2 regions of the Thalassospira sp. MIT1004 genome follow, and region 2 is predicted to be linked to the other one. Evidence: predicted binding sites of a transcription regulator. Region 2 holds the regulator's gene; the other holds the start of a gene.

Region 1 (7,565 bases), on a different contig from region 2:
GGCTTGAAATATCGATCACGATCTGGGTGATGCCGTAATGGTCGCGCAAATCGACAAACAAAAGGTTGCCGTGGTCGCGCTTGCGGTGGATCCAGCCGGACAGGCGCACTTCCGCATCGGCGTCAGAGGCGCGCAACGCATTACAATTGTGTGAACGATAAGGATGCATGGTCTTTCCAGGTTGCTTTGTATGCTTGGTATTTTGGGCCACAAATTTGGCGCAAAGGTGCATGGCTGCACCGCGCTGTCAAACAAAAAAGCACCGCAAACCAGCCACCCCGGTCAATTCGGGGGGCTTAAATCGGGTGATCTGTCTGTTTGCGCGACGCGGCGCTTGAAATTCTGCGGTATAAAACGCTGCCAAAGCCCCGCCGTCAAGTGCCCGTCGCAATGGTCTGCATTGCGGGCCGGAATTTCAGGTCGGCGGCGCACCGCCCCCCTGCAAATCCTTGACCTTGACAAAGCGAATCAGGCGCCCGGCTTCAAACCGAACGTCCGCCCAATGATCAACATCAAATTCATACTGGCAAAGACCGCAGGTCGGATATTTACGGTTCATTTCCAGCAATGCCTCGCCATCGCCCTCGCCAAACAGCCGGGCGGCGAAATCGGCAAGTCCCGGATTATGGCCGATCATCATTACACAGCGGGCCTCGTCATGGGTGTGCCCAAGGCTTTCAAGCAGCACGGCCTCGGTCGCCATATAAAGGTCTTCGTTGTAGATCACGTCGGATGCACTGGCAAAATCGCGCCCCAGCAGGGTTAATGTCTGGACCGCACGTTCGGCGGTTGAACACCAGATCAGATCGGGCACCAGCCCCTGTTCATGCAAATAGCGCCCCATCACCGGGGCCGCCTTTTCGCCGCGCCGGTTCAGTTCCCGGTCGTGATCGGATCGGGACGGATCGGTCCAGCTTGATTTTGCATGCCTGAGCAGAAGCAATGTCTTCATAAAATCGGGTATCCGGTGATCTTAAGGAAAGCAGACTTTTGCATGCCACATCGGGCGCTGTGAAGCCACCAAGAAAACTGACTTAAAAATTTAAGAAAATTGCACCCCGACAAGCAGTTATCCTATACTCCAATCGCAACCGGGACCTGTCGCTTTATTTCAAGGACACAAACCCACTTTCGCAGGAGGCACAGCGTGACCCACGCCGCCGTTATTCAATCAAGCGCCATCACACTTGATTCGGACAAGCGCTTTATAAACCGCGAACTTTCGTGGCTGGCCTTTAACGGCCGCGTCCTTGAAGAGGCCCAGAACAAACGGCATCCGTTGCTGGAACGCTTGCGGTTCCTGTCGATTTCCGCCAGCAACCTTGACGAATTCTATATGGTGCGCGTTGCAGGCCTGGTCGGGCAACTGCGTGCGGGCATGACCAAGGTCAGCCAGGATGGCATGAGCCCGTCCGAGCAGCTGCGCGCCATCACATATGATGCCAGCCAGTTGATGCAGGATCAGCAGCGCATCTGGCAGCAGCTTAGCAGCGAGATGGACAAGCACGGGATTTCGGTGATCAGACCGGATGATTTGACCCAGACCGACCGCAAATGGCTTGACGGCTATTTCATGCGCGAAATCTTCCCGACCTTAACGCCGCTTGCGATTGATCCGTCCCATCCCTTCCCGTTCATTCCGAACCTTGGCTTTGCGATCGTCATGCAGCTGTTTGACCCGGCGGATGGTCACAACATGCGCGGGCTGATCCCGGTACCGCCGAAAATCGGCCGTTTCCTGCGCATGCCGGGCCGGACCGAACGGTATCTGCCGCTGGAACAGGCGATTGTCCTTTACCTTAACAAGCTGTTCCCCGGTTTCGACATGATCGAACACGGCCTGTTTCGCGTTATCCGTGACTCGGACGTTGAAATCGAAGAAGAAGCCGAAGATCTGGTACGCGTTTTCAAGACCGCCCTGAAGCGTCGGCGCCGCGGCAGCATCATCCGACTTAAAGTCAATGCCGAGATGCCAGAAGACCTTCTGGATTTCGTGGTCGACGAACTTTCTGTCGCCCCCGAAGAAGTCGTCAAGGTCGACGGGCTTGTCGGGCTTGTCGATGTCAAACAGCTGATCGATTCCGATCTGCATCATGATCTACTGTTCCCGCCCTATGGCGCGCGTTATCCTGAACGGGTGCGCGACTTTGGCGGCGATTGCTTTGCCGCGATCAGCAAAAAGGATCTGGTGGTTCACCACCCGTTCGAGGATTTCGACGTCGTCGTGCAGTTCCTGTTGCAGGCTGCGCGTGACCCCGAAGTCGTCACCATCAAGCAGACCCTTTATCGCACATCGGAAAACAGCCCGATCGTCAAGGCCCTGATTGCGGCTGCCGAAGCGGGCAAATCGGTAACGGCGATGGTGGAGCTCAAGGCCCGCTTTGACGAGGAAGCCAACCTGCGCTGGGCGGCCGATCTTGAACGTGCCGGTTGTCAGGTGGTCTATGGCTTCCTTGACTGGAAAACGCATGCCAAGGTGTCACTGGTGGTCAGGCGCGAAAGCCACGGGCTTCGGACCTATGTCCATTTCGGGACCGGCAACTATCACCCGATCACCGCGAAATTCTATACCGATATTTCGTTCTTCTCGTGCGATCCGGCATTGGGTCGTGACGCGGCCAGCATCTTTAATTTCATGACCGGTTATGCGACCCCGCGGTCGCTTGAAAAGATTGCCATCGCGCCGCATACGCTTCGCCCGACCCTGCTTGCCCATATCGATCAGGAGATCGAAAACTGTCAGGCGGGCAAACCGGCGGGCATCTGGGCCAAGATGAACAGCCTTGTTGATCCGGTGGTGATTGACGCGCTTTATCGCGCCAGCCAGGCCGGGGTTCATATCGAACTGGTCGTGCGCGGAATCTGCTGTTTGCGGCCGGGTGTGCCGGGGTTATCGGAAAATATTCGGGTCAAATCCATCGTCGGTCGTTTCCTTGAACATTCGCGCATTGTCGTCTTTGCAAACGGCGCAAAACTGCCGTCGCGCAAGGCCAAGGCGTTTATTTCATCTGCCGACTGGATGCCGCGCAACCTTAACCGTCGTGTCGAAACACTGGTCCCGGTGGAAAACCCCACCTGCCAGCGCCAGATTGTCGAACAGATCATGATTGCAAATCTGAAAGATACGGCGCAGGCTTGGTACCTGCAGCCCGACGGGACTTACGAGCGGTGCGAAGCCGATGAAAATGCTTTCTCCTCTCACCAGTATTTCATGACCAACCCGTCACTTTCGGGCCGTGGCAGCGCGCTTAGCGAGGAAGATCCAAATGTCCCCGTGCTGCAGCTTGATGACTAAGAAAACAGGCAGGTTCAACCAACCGCATGCTGACTGACCAAAGGGTTTCCAACCGTATCGCCATCATTGATGTTGGCTCGAACTCGGTGCGTCTTGTTGTGTTTGATGGCATGACACGCGCACCGGCCCCGATTTTTAACGAAAAGGTGATGTGCGGTCTGGGGCGCGACCCCGAAAACACCGGCCGTCTCAACCCCGAAGGTGTTGAAATGGCAACCGCCGCCCTGCGGCGTTTTGCCCGGTTGCTCCGCGCGATGAAGGTCACACGGGTCGACATCCTTGCGACCGCGGCTGTCCGTGCTGCCAGCGACGGACAGGCTTTTTGTGACCGGGTCCTTGCCGAGACCGGCCTGACCGTCAAGGTCATTGACGGCCTTGAAGAAGCCCGCCTTTCCGCCCTTGGCGTGATTTCGGGGGATCGGCGCGCAACCGGCATTGTTGGTGATATCGGTGGCGGGTCGCTGGAACTGGTATTGCTTGATGAAGGCGAGATCAAAAAACGCGTCAGCGTTCCGTTGGGTGCCATGCGCCTGCATGCGGTATTTGGTTCGGACCGTGCCCGTCTGGAAGCCGAAGTCAAAACCCACCTTGAAAGCATCGACTGGCTGCATGAAGGGGCGGGCAAACCATTGATTGCGGTTGGCGGTTCGTGGCGTTCGATTGCCAAGCTTTATATCGCCCAGGAAAACTATCCGATTTCGGTAGTGCATAACCTGACCATGCCACGTGCCGAAATCGCCGAACTGACGCATATCATATCACAGCAGAGCCGCGTGTCGCTTGACAAGGTGGGCGGTGTTTCCAAACGCCGTATCGATAGCCTGCCTCATGCGGGGCTTGTCATGAACCTGCTGCTTGAACGCATGCAGGCCAAGGAGGTCGTGTTTTCCAGTCACGGGCTTCGCGAAGGCTGGATGTACGAAGCCCTGCCCGATGAATTGCGCGAACGCGATCCGTTGCTTGATGCCTGTCTCAGCTTTGCCGAAGACGGCGAGAGGTTCCATCAGCATGGGGAAGAACTGTATCGCTGGTCGGCACCGATTTTCCGCGATCAGCCTGGCAATCTTGGCCGTCTGCGCCTTGCCGCCTGCATCATCGGCGACGTTGGATGGAGCGAACACCCCGATTACCGCGCGATCCAGAGCTATAACCGCATTCTGCATCATCCCTATCTTGACCTGAACCATCATGACCGGGTGTTCCTCGCTTATACCATCGGGTCACGCTATACCGGCAATTTCAAGGGTGACGAGTCAAGCGACCGTCTGCTTGACGAAGACACACGCGCGATTGGCCGCCTTTACGGTCACGCCATCCGCCTTGGCCATACCCTTTCGGGCGGGGTTGAAGGCATCCTTCCCGGTACGGCGCTTGTTCATGAAGACAAGACGCTTACACTTCAGATGCACAGGGACTTCGCGGCACTCAACGGTGAAGTCGTTGAACAGCGTTTATCGAAGCTTGCCAAACTGATGGATTGCGACAGCAGGGTCGTGATTGTCGATCAGCTTCCCCAGCCCTGATCCCGTTTCCTTCTGTTTATTCAGGGCTTTCCGGTTCATTTATTTTGAACCGGAAAGCCCGCAATGCTATGGTGCCCTTGCTTCCCAAAGCACCCCGTCCGCGGAAAGGGCTGCGCCCGGTCTAATCGACATATGAACCACACGGTTTCCTTGCCTGTCTGGCGGACACAGGCTTAAGCACAGGGGAATCGTATGTCTGCTTCGCGCACATCGAAATCCGGAATCTTTGACGGCCGCCTTAACCTTGAGCAGCAGCGCAAGCGCGCCAAGGAGCTGCTGAAATCCGCCCGCGCCCAACAGGGCGATGCCCAAACCCGCATCAGTATCCACCTGCCCGGCAAAAGCATTGAGGATCTGCAACTGGCCGATAGCCAGCTTGTCATCGCGCGCGAAAACGGTTTTGCCAGCTGGCCGAAACTGAAATCCCATATCGACCGGATTACCGAACATCAGCGCCAGATCGCATCGGGCCACCTGCCAACGCTCGATACGGCGCAAACCCTACATCTGCGCTGTGGCTCGGATATTTCGCATTGCCTGAAACTGGCCGGGTTTGCCGGTGCTTTCATGGAATTTTCCGATCCCTTCTGTCAGGGGCCGGTGCCGGATGTGCCCCTGCCCGACTTCATCGAAACCCGTGCGCGTTTCATTGCATCATCCTATCGCATCGATTTTCCCGATGCACTTTCGCGCCTGCAACGCGAATATGCGGGCTTGGCCACACTGGGCGATTACGATCATGTCGTGCTGTGGTTTGAACATGACAGCTACGATCAGCTGATCCTCGTCTTCCTGCTTGATTTCATCGCGAACCTTCGCCCGCAAACCCGGCTTGATCTGATCTGTGTTGATCGGGTGCCCGGGGTCGAGCGTTTCATCGGCCTAGGTCAGCTTTCGCCCGAATTGCTGATCTGGTGCTGGGAAAATGCCCGTGCACCGGTTTCGGATGCCATGCTGGAATGCGGTCAAACGGTCTGGCCCGCGATCCGTGCCTCAAAGCCCGATGCGCTGCGCGCCATAATCGATAACGGCCAATCGCCGATCCCCTGCATGATCGCAGCCCTTGACCGCCATCTGCGCGAATTGCCCGATCCCGGAAACGGTCTTGGCCTGACGCAGGAACTGACCCTGCAAATCCTTGCCGATTTCGGTCCGCTTCCGGCCGGCAAGGTTTTTGGTCATCTTATGCTGTCTTACGAACCGCTACCGTTTCTGGGCGATCTGATGTTCCGGGAAATTCTGGCCGATATGAAGCAAACCAGCTCACCGCTTTTTGACTTCGCCGACAATCAACCGCACACGCCCTGGCCCGAACAGATATTGTCACTGACTGAAACCGGCCACGAAATCCTTTCCGGCACCCGGAATTTCATGGAACTTTACACCGGCGAACGTTGGGTTGGCGGGATCAGGATTACGGGAGCCGCGGTCGGTTAAACCAGCTTTCGCGTTACCCTGAAAATCTCGCCGCGCAGCCATTTATGCGGGGCGCTGGCGGCGTTGCGGACATGCCAGGACTGGGCGAAGCTGTATTCAGGGAAATCAAGCGGGAAGGTGCATTTGGCAAAGCCCGCCATGACATCGCGTTCAAGCCGCGAGGGCAGCGATGCGATCACGTCCGTCCCGCGGATCAGGCTGGCGATGCTGGCAAAGGTCGATGCCTGCAAAACCGTGCGGCGTTTGCGTCCGCAGGCATCGAGCATCTCGTCCACCGCCGAATGTTCGTTATTGCCGATGATCACGCGCGCATGGGGCACGGCGCAATATTGATCGAGCGTATCGGGTGGCACATCATGGCAATCGGCATCGTAAAAGCACGCCATATGTTCGCGAAACAGGGTCTGTTGCGCGATATCGCCAACATTTTCAGTCATATGCAGGCCAATCGCCAGATCAAGCTGACCGCTACGCAGCCGGTCAATCACGTTTACATCACCATGGATCGGTAAAATCCGAAGCCGGATATCGGCGGCATAACCGCGGATGATGCGAAACAGCTCGGGCATGATCACCGCCACCTCGTAATCGTTGGTGCCGATTACAAAGCGGGCTGATTGGGCCGGATCATTCGGATCGAAGGCATCAACGCGGGCAAGGTTGCGCAAATCCTGCAACAGGATGCGCACCCGCCCGGCCATTTCATCGGCATGGGCGGTTGGCGTGATCCCCCGGCCCGACCGGACAAAAAGCGGATCGCCGACAATCTGGCGCAACCGGTCAAGCCCGTGGCTGACGGTGGGTTGCCCGACGCCAAGGCGGTTGGCGGCGGCTGTTACTGATCCCTCTTCATAGATGGTCAGGAAAAGCCGCAGCAAACGATAATCAAGGTCCAATTCATCGATATTCATACATGAATACTATCACCTTGATCGAATTGATCATATGGGAAATCAGGTGCAGTTTCATTCCATTGACGGGCCAATGCCCACCCCCGATTACCGGAGAATGAAACCATGAAAATCCTTGTTACCGGCGCAACCGGCCAGCTCGGAAGTCTTGTCGTCAAACATCTGCTGACCCGCGTTTCCGCCGATCAGATTGCCGCAAGTGTCCGCAATGTTGCCAAGGCACAGGAAATGGCCGCCAAAGGCATCGATGTCCGCCATGGCGATTTTGATGATCTTGCCCTGATGACAAATGCGTTCAAAGGCATTGATATCGCGCTGATCATTTCGGGTGAAACCGATGTTGAAACCCGCATCAAACAGCACCGTACCGCCGTTGATGCCGCCAAGGCAGCCGGTGTC
Region 2 (7,565 bases):
GTCTGTTGCCCTGGTGGGCTTGGCTCTGTCTTACCGCCGGATTTCTTCGGAAATGCGCGCGCGAAACAATGTCGAACGGCTGTTTCGCTATATCATGATCGTGTGTTCGGCGATTGCCATCCTGTCGACGGTCGGCATTGTTTTCTCGCTTTTGTTTGAAGCGCTGCATTTCTTTGGCAAGGTCAGCCCGCTGGACTTCCTGTTCGGTCTGGAATGGAGCCCGCAGACGGCCATCCGCGCAGATCAGGTGGCGTCCGACGGTGCATTTGGCGCAATCCCGCTTTTTGTTGGAACATTGCTGATTACGCTGATTGCAATGTTTGTGGCGGTGCCGGTCGGTTTGTTCTCTGCCATCTATATGGGTGAATATGCATCGCCGAAATTCCGGGCGGTTGCCAAACCTGCCCTTGAAATTTTGGCCGGTGTTCCGACGGTTGTGTACGGCTTCTTTGCTGCCCTGACAGTTGCTCCGTTCTTGCGCGACAATGGTGCTGTGCTTGGACTTGATGTCAGTTCCGAAAGTGCGCTGGCTGCGGGTCTGGTCATGGGGGTCATGATCATTCCGTTCGTGTCATCGCTGTCTGATGATGTCATGTCACAGGTGCCGAAGTCGTTGCGCGACGGATCATATGGCCTTGGTGCAACAAGGTCTGAAACCATTCGGCATGTGATTTTCCCCGCAGCCCTGCCCGGTATTGTTGGTGCGGTATTGCTGGCGGTGTCGCGTGCGATTGGGGAAACCATGATCGTTGTGATGGCTGCCGGACTTGCCGCCAACATGACGGTAAACCCGTTGCAGGCCGTGACCACTGTTACCGTGCAGATCGTAACACTTCTGGTCGGTGACCAGGAATTCGACAGTGCCAAAACCCTGTCGGCATTTGCACTGGGTCTGCTTCTTTTCCTTATCACCTTGGGTCTGAACGTGTTTGCCCTTAAGGTTGTTCAGAAGTATCGCGAGAAATATGACTGATATGGCATCGCTTATGGAAGACAGAGCCGCCGCAAAAGTGATCTCTGGCAATCTGCACACGCCGGTTGACTGGGACAGCCCGAAATTGGCACGTAACATTAAAAAACGTTACGCAGCGGAACGCAGGTTCAAGATTTACGGCTTAAGCGCAATTGCCATCGCTCTTATGGCGCTGGTTGTGCTTGGCTATTCGATCATTTCGAAAGGTTATAGTGCCTTTTTCCAGACCTATGTTCAGATGGAAATCTTTTTCGACCCGGCCAAGATTGATCCGGACGGAACAGGTGATCCGGCAATTATTGGCAGGGCCAATTTTGATAGTCTGATCAGGGATGCACTGAGCAAACAGTTCCCGGAAGTGAGCGGACGTAGCGAACGGCGTGATCTCTATGACATTGTTTCGGGCGGGGCATCTTATGATCTGCGCGAGAGGGTGCTTGAAAATCCGTCTCTGATCGGACAGACCCGGAAGGTCTGGCTGATTTCCGGTGACGACTTTGATATGCTCAACAAAGGTTATATCAGTGCAAACACAGACGAAGGCGACCGTCGCCTGAACGATCAGGAAATTGGTTGGTATAATACACTGGTCTCTCAAGGATCGGTCGAAAAGCAGTTCCATACGCGGTTCTTTACCAATGGTGATTCCCGCGAACCGGAATTGGCCGGGATCTGGGGCGCTGCGGTCGGGTCTTTCTATACCCTGGTTGTGACACTGATACTGTCGTTTCCGATTGGTGTTCTGGCGGCGATCTATCTGGAAGAATTTGCACCGCGAAACCGGTTCACGACGATTGTCGAAGTCAACATCAACAACCTTGCGGCTGTGCCGTCGATCGTGTTCGGTCTTCTCGGGCTTGAGGTTTACCTTAATGTCATGCACCTGCCGCGGTCGGCCCCGGTTGTTGGTGGTCTGACGCTGGCCCTCATGACATTGCCGACCATCATCATCGCATCACGTGCGGCGATCAAGGCAGTGCCGCCGTCGATCCGGCAGGCTGCCCTTGGTCTTGGGGCGTCGCCGGTTCAGACGGTGACCCATCACGTGTTACCGCTGGCGATGCCCGGTATTCTGACCGGGACCATCATCGGCATGGCGCAGGCTCTTGGGGAAACCGCACCGCTTCTGATGATCGGTATGGTGGCGTTTATTGTTGATATCCCGGGCGGGGCACTTGATCCGGCGACAGTTCTGCCGGTGCAGATTTATCTGTGGGCGGATAGTCCGGAACGTGCCTTTGTCGAGAAGACTTCGGCGGCCATCATGGTCTTGCTGGGCTTCCTGATTCTGATGAACGGATTGGCCGTGTATCTGCGCAAGAAATTTGAACGGAAGTGGTAAAATGGCTGTTGTAACTCAAAGCGCAATGACGGCAGAGCCGTCAGTCACTAGCCCGAAAATGACGGCCCGTGACCTCAATCTTTTCTACGGCGACAACCAGGCGCTTTTTGATGTCAATCTTGACATTGTCGAACGTCAGGTCACAGCACTTATCGGCCCGTCGGGCTGCGGCAAATCAACCTTCCTGCGGTGCATGAACCGCATGAATGACACGATTGACGGTGTCACGATCAAGGGCAAGGTAACGCTTGATGACCGTGATATCTATGACAAGGCAATCGACGTTGTTCAGTTGCGCGCGCGCATTGGCATGGTGTTCCAGAAACCGAACCCGTTCCCGAAGTCGATTTATGACAACGTGGCCTATGGCCCACGTATTCACGGTCTGGTGAATTCGCGCGACGAGCTCGATGAAATCGTCATGACCTCGCTTGAACGGGCGGGTCTACTGAAAGAAGTCAAAGACCGTCTGCCGGAACCGGCAACCGGTCTTTCTGGTGGGCAGCAGCAGCGTCTTTGCATTGCACGTGCGGTTGCCGTCAGCCCCGAAGTCATCCTGATGGATGAACCGTGTTCGGCACTTGACCCGATTGCAACCGCAAAGGTCGAGGAACTGATCGACGAGCTTCGTTCGAACTACACCATTGTGATCGTGACGCACTCCATGCAGCAGGCTGCCCGCGTGTCGCAGCGCACGGCGTTTTTCCATCTCGGCAAGCTGGTCGAAGTGGGCGAAACCGATCAGATTTTCACCAATCCCAAGGACGAGCGCACCAAGGGATACATTACGGGTCGCTTCGGTTAAGTCCGGGCAGGAGTATTTTCGATGGTCGATGAGAAACATCATATCGTCAGTTCGTTTGACGAAGAACTGACCCGTCTGAACAACATCATTTCGCAGATGGGCGGGCTTGCCGAAAGTCAGCTGATTTCCGCCATTCGTGCGATCGTTAAACGGGATTCTGAACTGGCCGAGAAGGTCATTCTTTCCGATCACCGTATCGATACGCTGGAACAGGAAGTGCAGGATTTTGCCGTACGTCTTCTGGCCCTGCGTCAGCCGATGGCAGATGACCTGCGACAGGTGGTGACCGCGCTTAAACTGTCCAACGATCTAGAACGTATCGGTGATCTGGCGAAAAATATCGCCAAGCGTGCGCAGGTTCTTAACCAGGTGCCGCCGATCCGCCCGGTTCAGGTGATCCCGAACATGGCCAAGCTGTGCCAGGAAATCATCAAGGACGTTCTGGATGCCTATATCGAAGGTGATGCGGAAAAGGCCCAGCGTGTCTGGGCGCGCGATCAGGAAGTTGACGATATGTACAATTCCCTGTTCCGTGAACTGCTGACCTATATGATGGAAGATCCGCGTAACATCACGGCATCGACCCATCTGCTGTTTATCGCCAAGAATATCGAACGTATTGGCGATCATGCGACCAACATTGCCGAAACGATCTATTACCGGATCAAGGGCGAAGACCTGCCGATGGATACTCGGCCAAAAAATGACGCGGCGAACTTTGCCGTCGTAGAACCGAATGAGTGACACTGGAGCATAGGAAGATGGACCCAACGGTTCTTATCGTCGAGGACGAAGCTGCAATCGTAACCATGTTGCGCTACAACCTCGAACGCGAGGGGATGCAGGTTGTCGAAGCCGGGGACGGTGACGAAGCGTTGAAAATTCTGGCCGAAACCCATGTCGATCTGGTCCTTCTGGACTGGATACTGCCGGTGATGTCAGGGATCGAGGTTTGCCGCCAGATCCGCCGGAAGCCTGAAAGCCGCGATTTGCCGGTGATCATGGTTACGGCGCGTGGCGAAGAAGGCGACCGCATCCGCGGCCTTGATACCGGGGCCGATGATTATGTAACCAAGCCGTTTGCGATTGGTGAATTGCTGGCCCGTATTCGCGCACTTCTGCGTCGATCCGGTCCGGCGCAACCACAAGGGCAGTTGATCTATTCCGATATCGAAATGGATCTGGCCGCCCATCGTGTCAGTCGTAACGGCAAGGCTATCCATCTTGGCCCAACCGAATTCCGTCTGCTGCGTTATTTCCTGGAACATCCGGGGCGGGTTTTCTCGCGCGAGCAGCTTCTGAATGCGGTTTGGGGGCCGAATATCTATGTCGAAACCCGCACGGTTGACGTTCACATTCGTCGTCTGCGCAAGGCATTGAATGACGTCAAGGGAACGCGCGATGTGATCCGCACGGTTCGTGCTGCTGGCTATGCACTGGATGTCGAAGCCGCTTGATTGCGGTTATTCTGGAAGACGAAACGAAAGACCCCCATTCTCGTGATGGGGGTCTTTGTGTTTCAGGTGCTTTTCCTGGATTTTGCCGGTTTGGCAGTTTTTTGTGCCTGGTCTTCGGTTTTTTGGCGCGCGGTGCGCGGGGCAAGTTCGTTCATCAGCAGCATATCGGCACGCCGGAACTTGGCTATTTCGATATCGATATCTTCCTGCGGGATATCGCAGGCCGCCAGAACGTGATCGGACAGGCGTAAACCGGTTTCAAGTACCTCGGGGATGGCCGCATCGGCACCACTGCGTGACAGCGGACCGATATGGGTGATGTCCTGGGCACGGGCAAAGATTTTCAGATGCGGATAATGCTGTCGCAGCAAGGCGACGGTCTTTTCGGTTGCGTGCGGGTTGCCCATGGCAACGGCGGCAATATGGGCCTGTTCGGTATGGGCGGCACGAAATGTTTCCGGTCGGGACCCATCGGCAAAATAAACAGGCAGACCTTCGGCTCGGCCACGCGAAACCTGTTGGGCATCGGATTCCAGAACGATAAACGGGATTTCCTTGGTGCGCAGCAGACGGGCCAGAACCCGGCCGACGCGCCCGCAACCAATCACCAGAACATGTTTCTGAATGCCGTCGGTTTCATCCGAGATCTCGCTTAGCTGATCGGTTTCCTTTGGATGAAGCTTCTGTTCGATGCGGTGGCCGAGCGAAATCAAAGTCGGCGTCAGACCCATCGAAATCGCAACCACCGGGATCAGCATCACGGCGATGTCAATCGGAACCGCCCCGTTCTGCGATGCCAGTGCAAGCATGACGAAGGCGAATTCACCACCGGCGGCCAGGCTCATGGCGACCCGAATTGAAGATGCACGGTTAAAGCCGATCAGCAGGGACAATCCGAAAAGAACCGCTGCCTTTATGACCAGAAGCCCGATCAGCCACAAAATGATCGTTCCGGCCTGACCGATGACCACATTGGCATTGACCGACATTCCCACAGACATGAAGAACAGCGACAGGAAAACACCGCGAAATGGCGAAATGTCGGCTTCGATCTGATGGCGGAATTCGGTTTCGGCCAACATTACCCCGGCGATAAAGGCACCAAGCGCCATTGAAAGGCCCGCGGCTTCGGTCAATGTGCTGGCAGCCAGAACGACAAACAGGGTCCCGATTGCAAAAAGTTCCGGGTTTTTAAGAGCCGCAATATACCGAAACAGTCGCGGCAGGAGATAACGACCGGTCAGCAACAATACAGCAACCGCCCCCACACCGCTTAGTGCGCTGATCCAGGGGCTGGTTTCGCTCCCGGCATTGCCAGCGGCCTGCACCATGATCAGGAAGGGACCAACCGCAACGTCCTGCAACAGCAGGATGGCAAGGGCTGCACGCCCGAAACGTGTGTGCAACTGGCGTTCATCAGAAAGCTGTTTAAGGATAATGGCTGTTGATGACAGGGCCAGTGCTCCGGCAATCACGATGGAGGCGGGCATATCGTAATTGATCAGCAGCAATACACCGAACATCACGGCCATCGTGACGCCGATCTGCAGGAAACCAAGGGTCGCGAACCGGCCCCCAATCACGCGCAGGCGTTCGCGCGACAATTCAAGACCGATCATGAACAGCAGAAAGACAATGCCAAGCTCGGCGACGGTTGAAATGTCTTCGCGGTCACTGATCAGGCCAAAACCGAAAGGGCCGATGCAAAAGCCGCCGATCAGGAAACCGATGATCGAGTTCGCACGTAATTTCTGTGCCAGCGGGACGGCAATCACCGCGGCGGTCAGGACAAGGAACAGCTCGAAAAGAACGCTGTGTGACATGATGGATTATGCGTCCGGCGCAGATAGGCGTGTAAAGGAAGTCGTTCAAATCAGGATAGCGGAAATACCCCTATGATTTCTATGGAAATTTCGCGTATGAGAGGGCATCTGTGATGGATGACACGTCTTAAGAGCAGGCGACCGCGACGATTGCTTTCGGTATGCGTGCCAGTGTGGGAACCGCATCACACCGATGTGACGAATGGTATTACGACGGGACGACGCAGCTTGCTATTCTACGTTCGCAATGCCATGTTCCGCTGGCCCGTAAAAGGGCATGGAACAATCAGAAATTTCCCCAAACGAGCAGGCCGGAATTGGAACAGTTCATCCCCTATTTGCAGATTATCGGTGGTCTTGTGCTTTTGACTGCCGGTGGTGAGTTCATTGTTCGCGGTGCTGTCGGTCTGGCGCTGTTGATGGGGGTTTCCAAGATCATTGTTGGTTTGACCGTGGTTGCCGCTGGGACGTCGGCCCCCGAATTTGTCGTGTCGCTGAATGCGGCGCTTGCCGGGTCGGGCGACATCGCGATGGGGAACGTGGTTGGTTCTAACATTGCCAATATTCTTTTGATCCTCGGCGCAACAGCGGTTCTAAAACCGATTACGGCATCGCGGACCATGGTTGTGCGCGATGGCGGCACCATGCTGCTGGGGACCGTTCTGTTCATCGGGCTTTGCATGTTTGGCGTTGTCGAACGCTGGGCTGGGGCGGTGATGCTGCTGGTTCTGGCAGCGATCTGGTACTTTACCTATCAGCATGACAAAAAAAGCCCGGGTGATGCCAGCCACCTGCATGAGGAAGAAGTCGACGAAGTCGGCGAAGTACCAAGCGGTTGGCTCAAGCCGATTGTTGCCACTGTTATCGGGATTGTCGCCTTGACCTATGGGGCGGATCTGCTGGTGGATGGTGGTGTTTCTGTCGCGCGTCAGTTCGGTGTGTCCGAAGCCGTCATTGGCTTGACCCTTGTCGCATTCGGAACATCGCTTCCTGAACTGGCGGCATCGATTGTTGCGGCGTTCCGCGGGCATTCCGACGTTGCACTTGGCAATGTTGTTGGTTCCAATCTTTTGAACCTGCTGGTGATCATCGGTGGTGTATCGCTGATTGCGCCGATTGCCGTGCCAGACCAGATTCTGCAATCCGATCTTTGGATCATGCTGGC

What was found. The regulator PhoB, encoded in region 2, activates phosphate uptake and scavenging genes when phosphate is short. The targets are predictions, from matches to a motif close to TNTCATAAAACTGTCA.
Region 1: a site for PhoB is predicted at 1,031-1,046, ahead of BC440_RS15535 (RNA degradosome polyphosphate kinase). Genes of this name have one in related genera too.

What each region holds. Positions count from the first base shown of each region.
Region 1 covers NZ_MCAO01000042.1:301,866-309,430, reverse strand. The annotation lists gene aspS (aspartate--tRNA ligase) at 1-169, opposite strand, end outside; gene BC440_RS15540 (histidine phosphatase family protein) at 416-952, opposite strand; gene BC440_RS15535 (RNA degradosome polyphosphate kinase) at 1,148-3,295, shown strand; gene ppx (exopolyphosphatase) at 3,322-4,818, shown strand; gene BC440_RS15525 (DUF1835 domain-containing protein) at 5,011-6,255, shown strand; gene BC440_RS15520 (LysR family transcriptional regulator) at 6,252-7,166, opposite strand; gene BC440_RS15515 (SDR family oxidoreductase) at 7,272-7,565, shown strand, end outside.
Region 2 covers NZ_MCAO01000011.1:346,850-354,414, reverse strand. The annotation lists gene pstC (phosphate ABC transporter permease subunit PstC) at 1-973, shown strand, start outside; gene pstA (phosphate ABC transporter permease PstA) at 966-2,315, shown strand; gene pstB (phosphate ABC transporter ATP-binding protein PstB) at 2,317-3,120, shown strand; gene phoU (phosphate signaling complex protein PhoU) at 3,142-3,864, shown strand; gene phoB (phosphate regulon transcriptional regulator PhoB) at 3,882-4,577, shown strand; gene BC440_RS06385 (cation:proton antiporter) at 4,640-6,400, opposite strand; gene BC440_RS06380 (calcium/sodium antiporter) at 6,718-7,565, shown strand, end outside.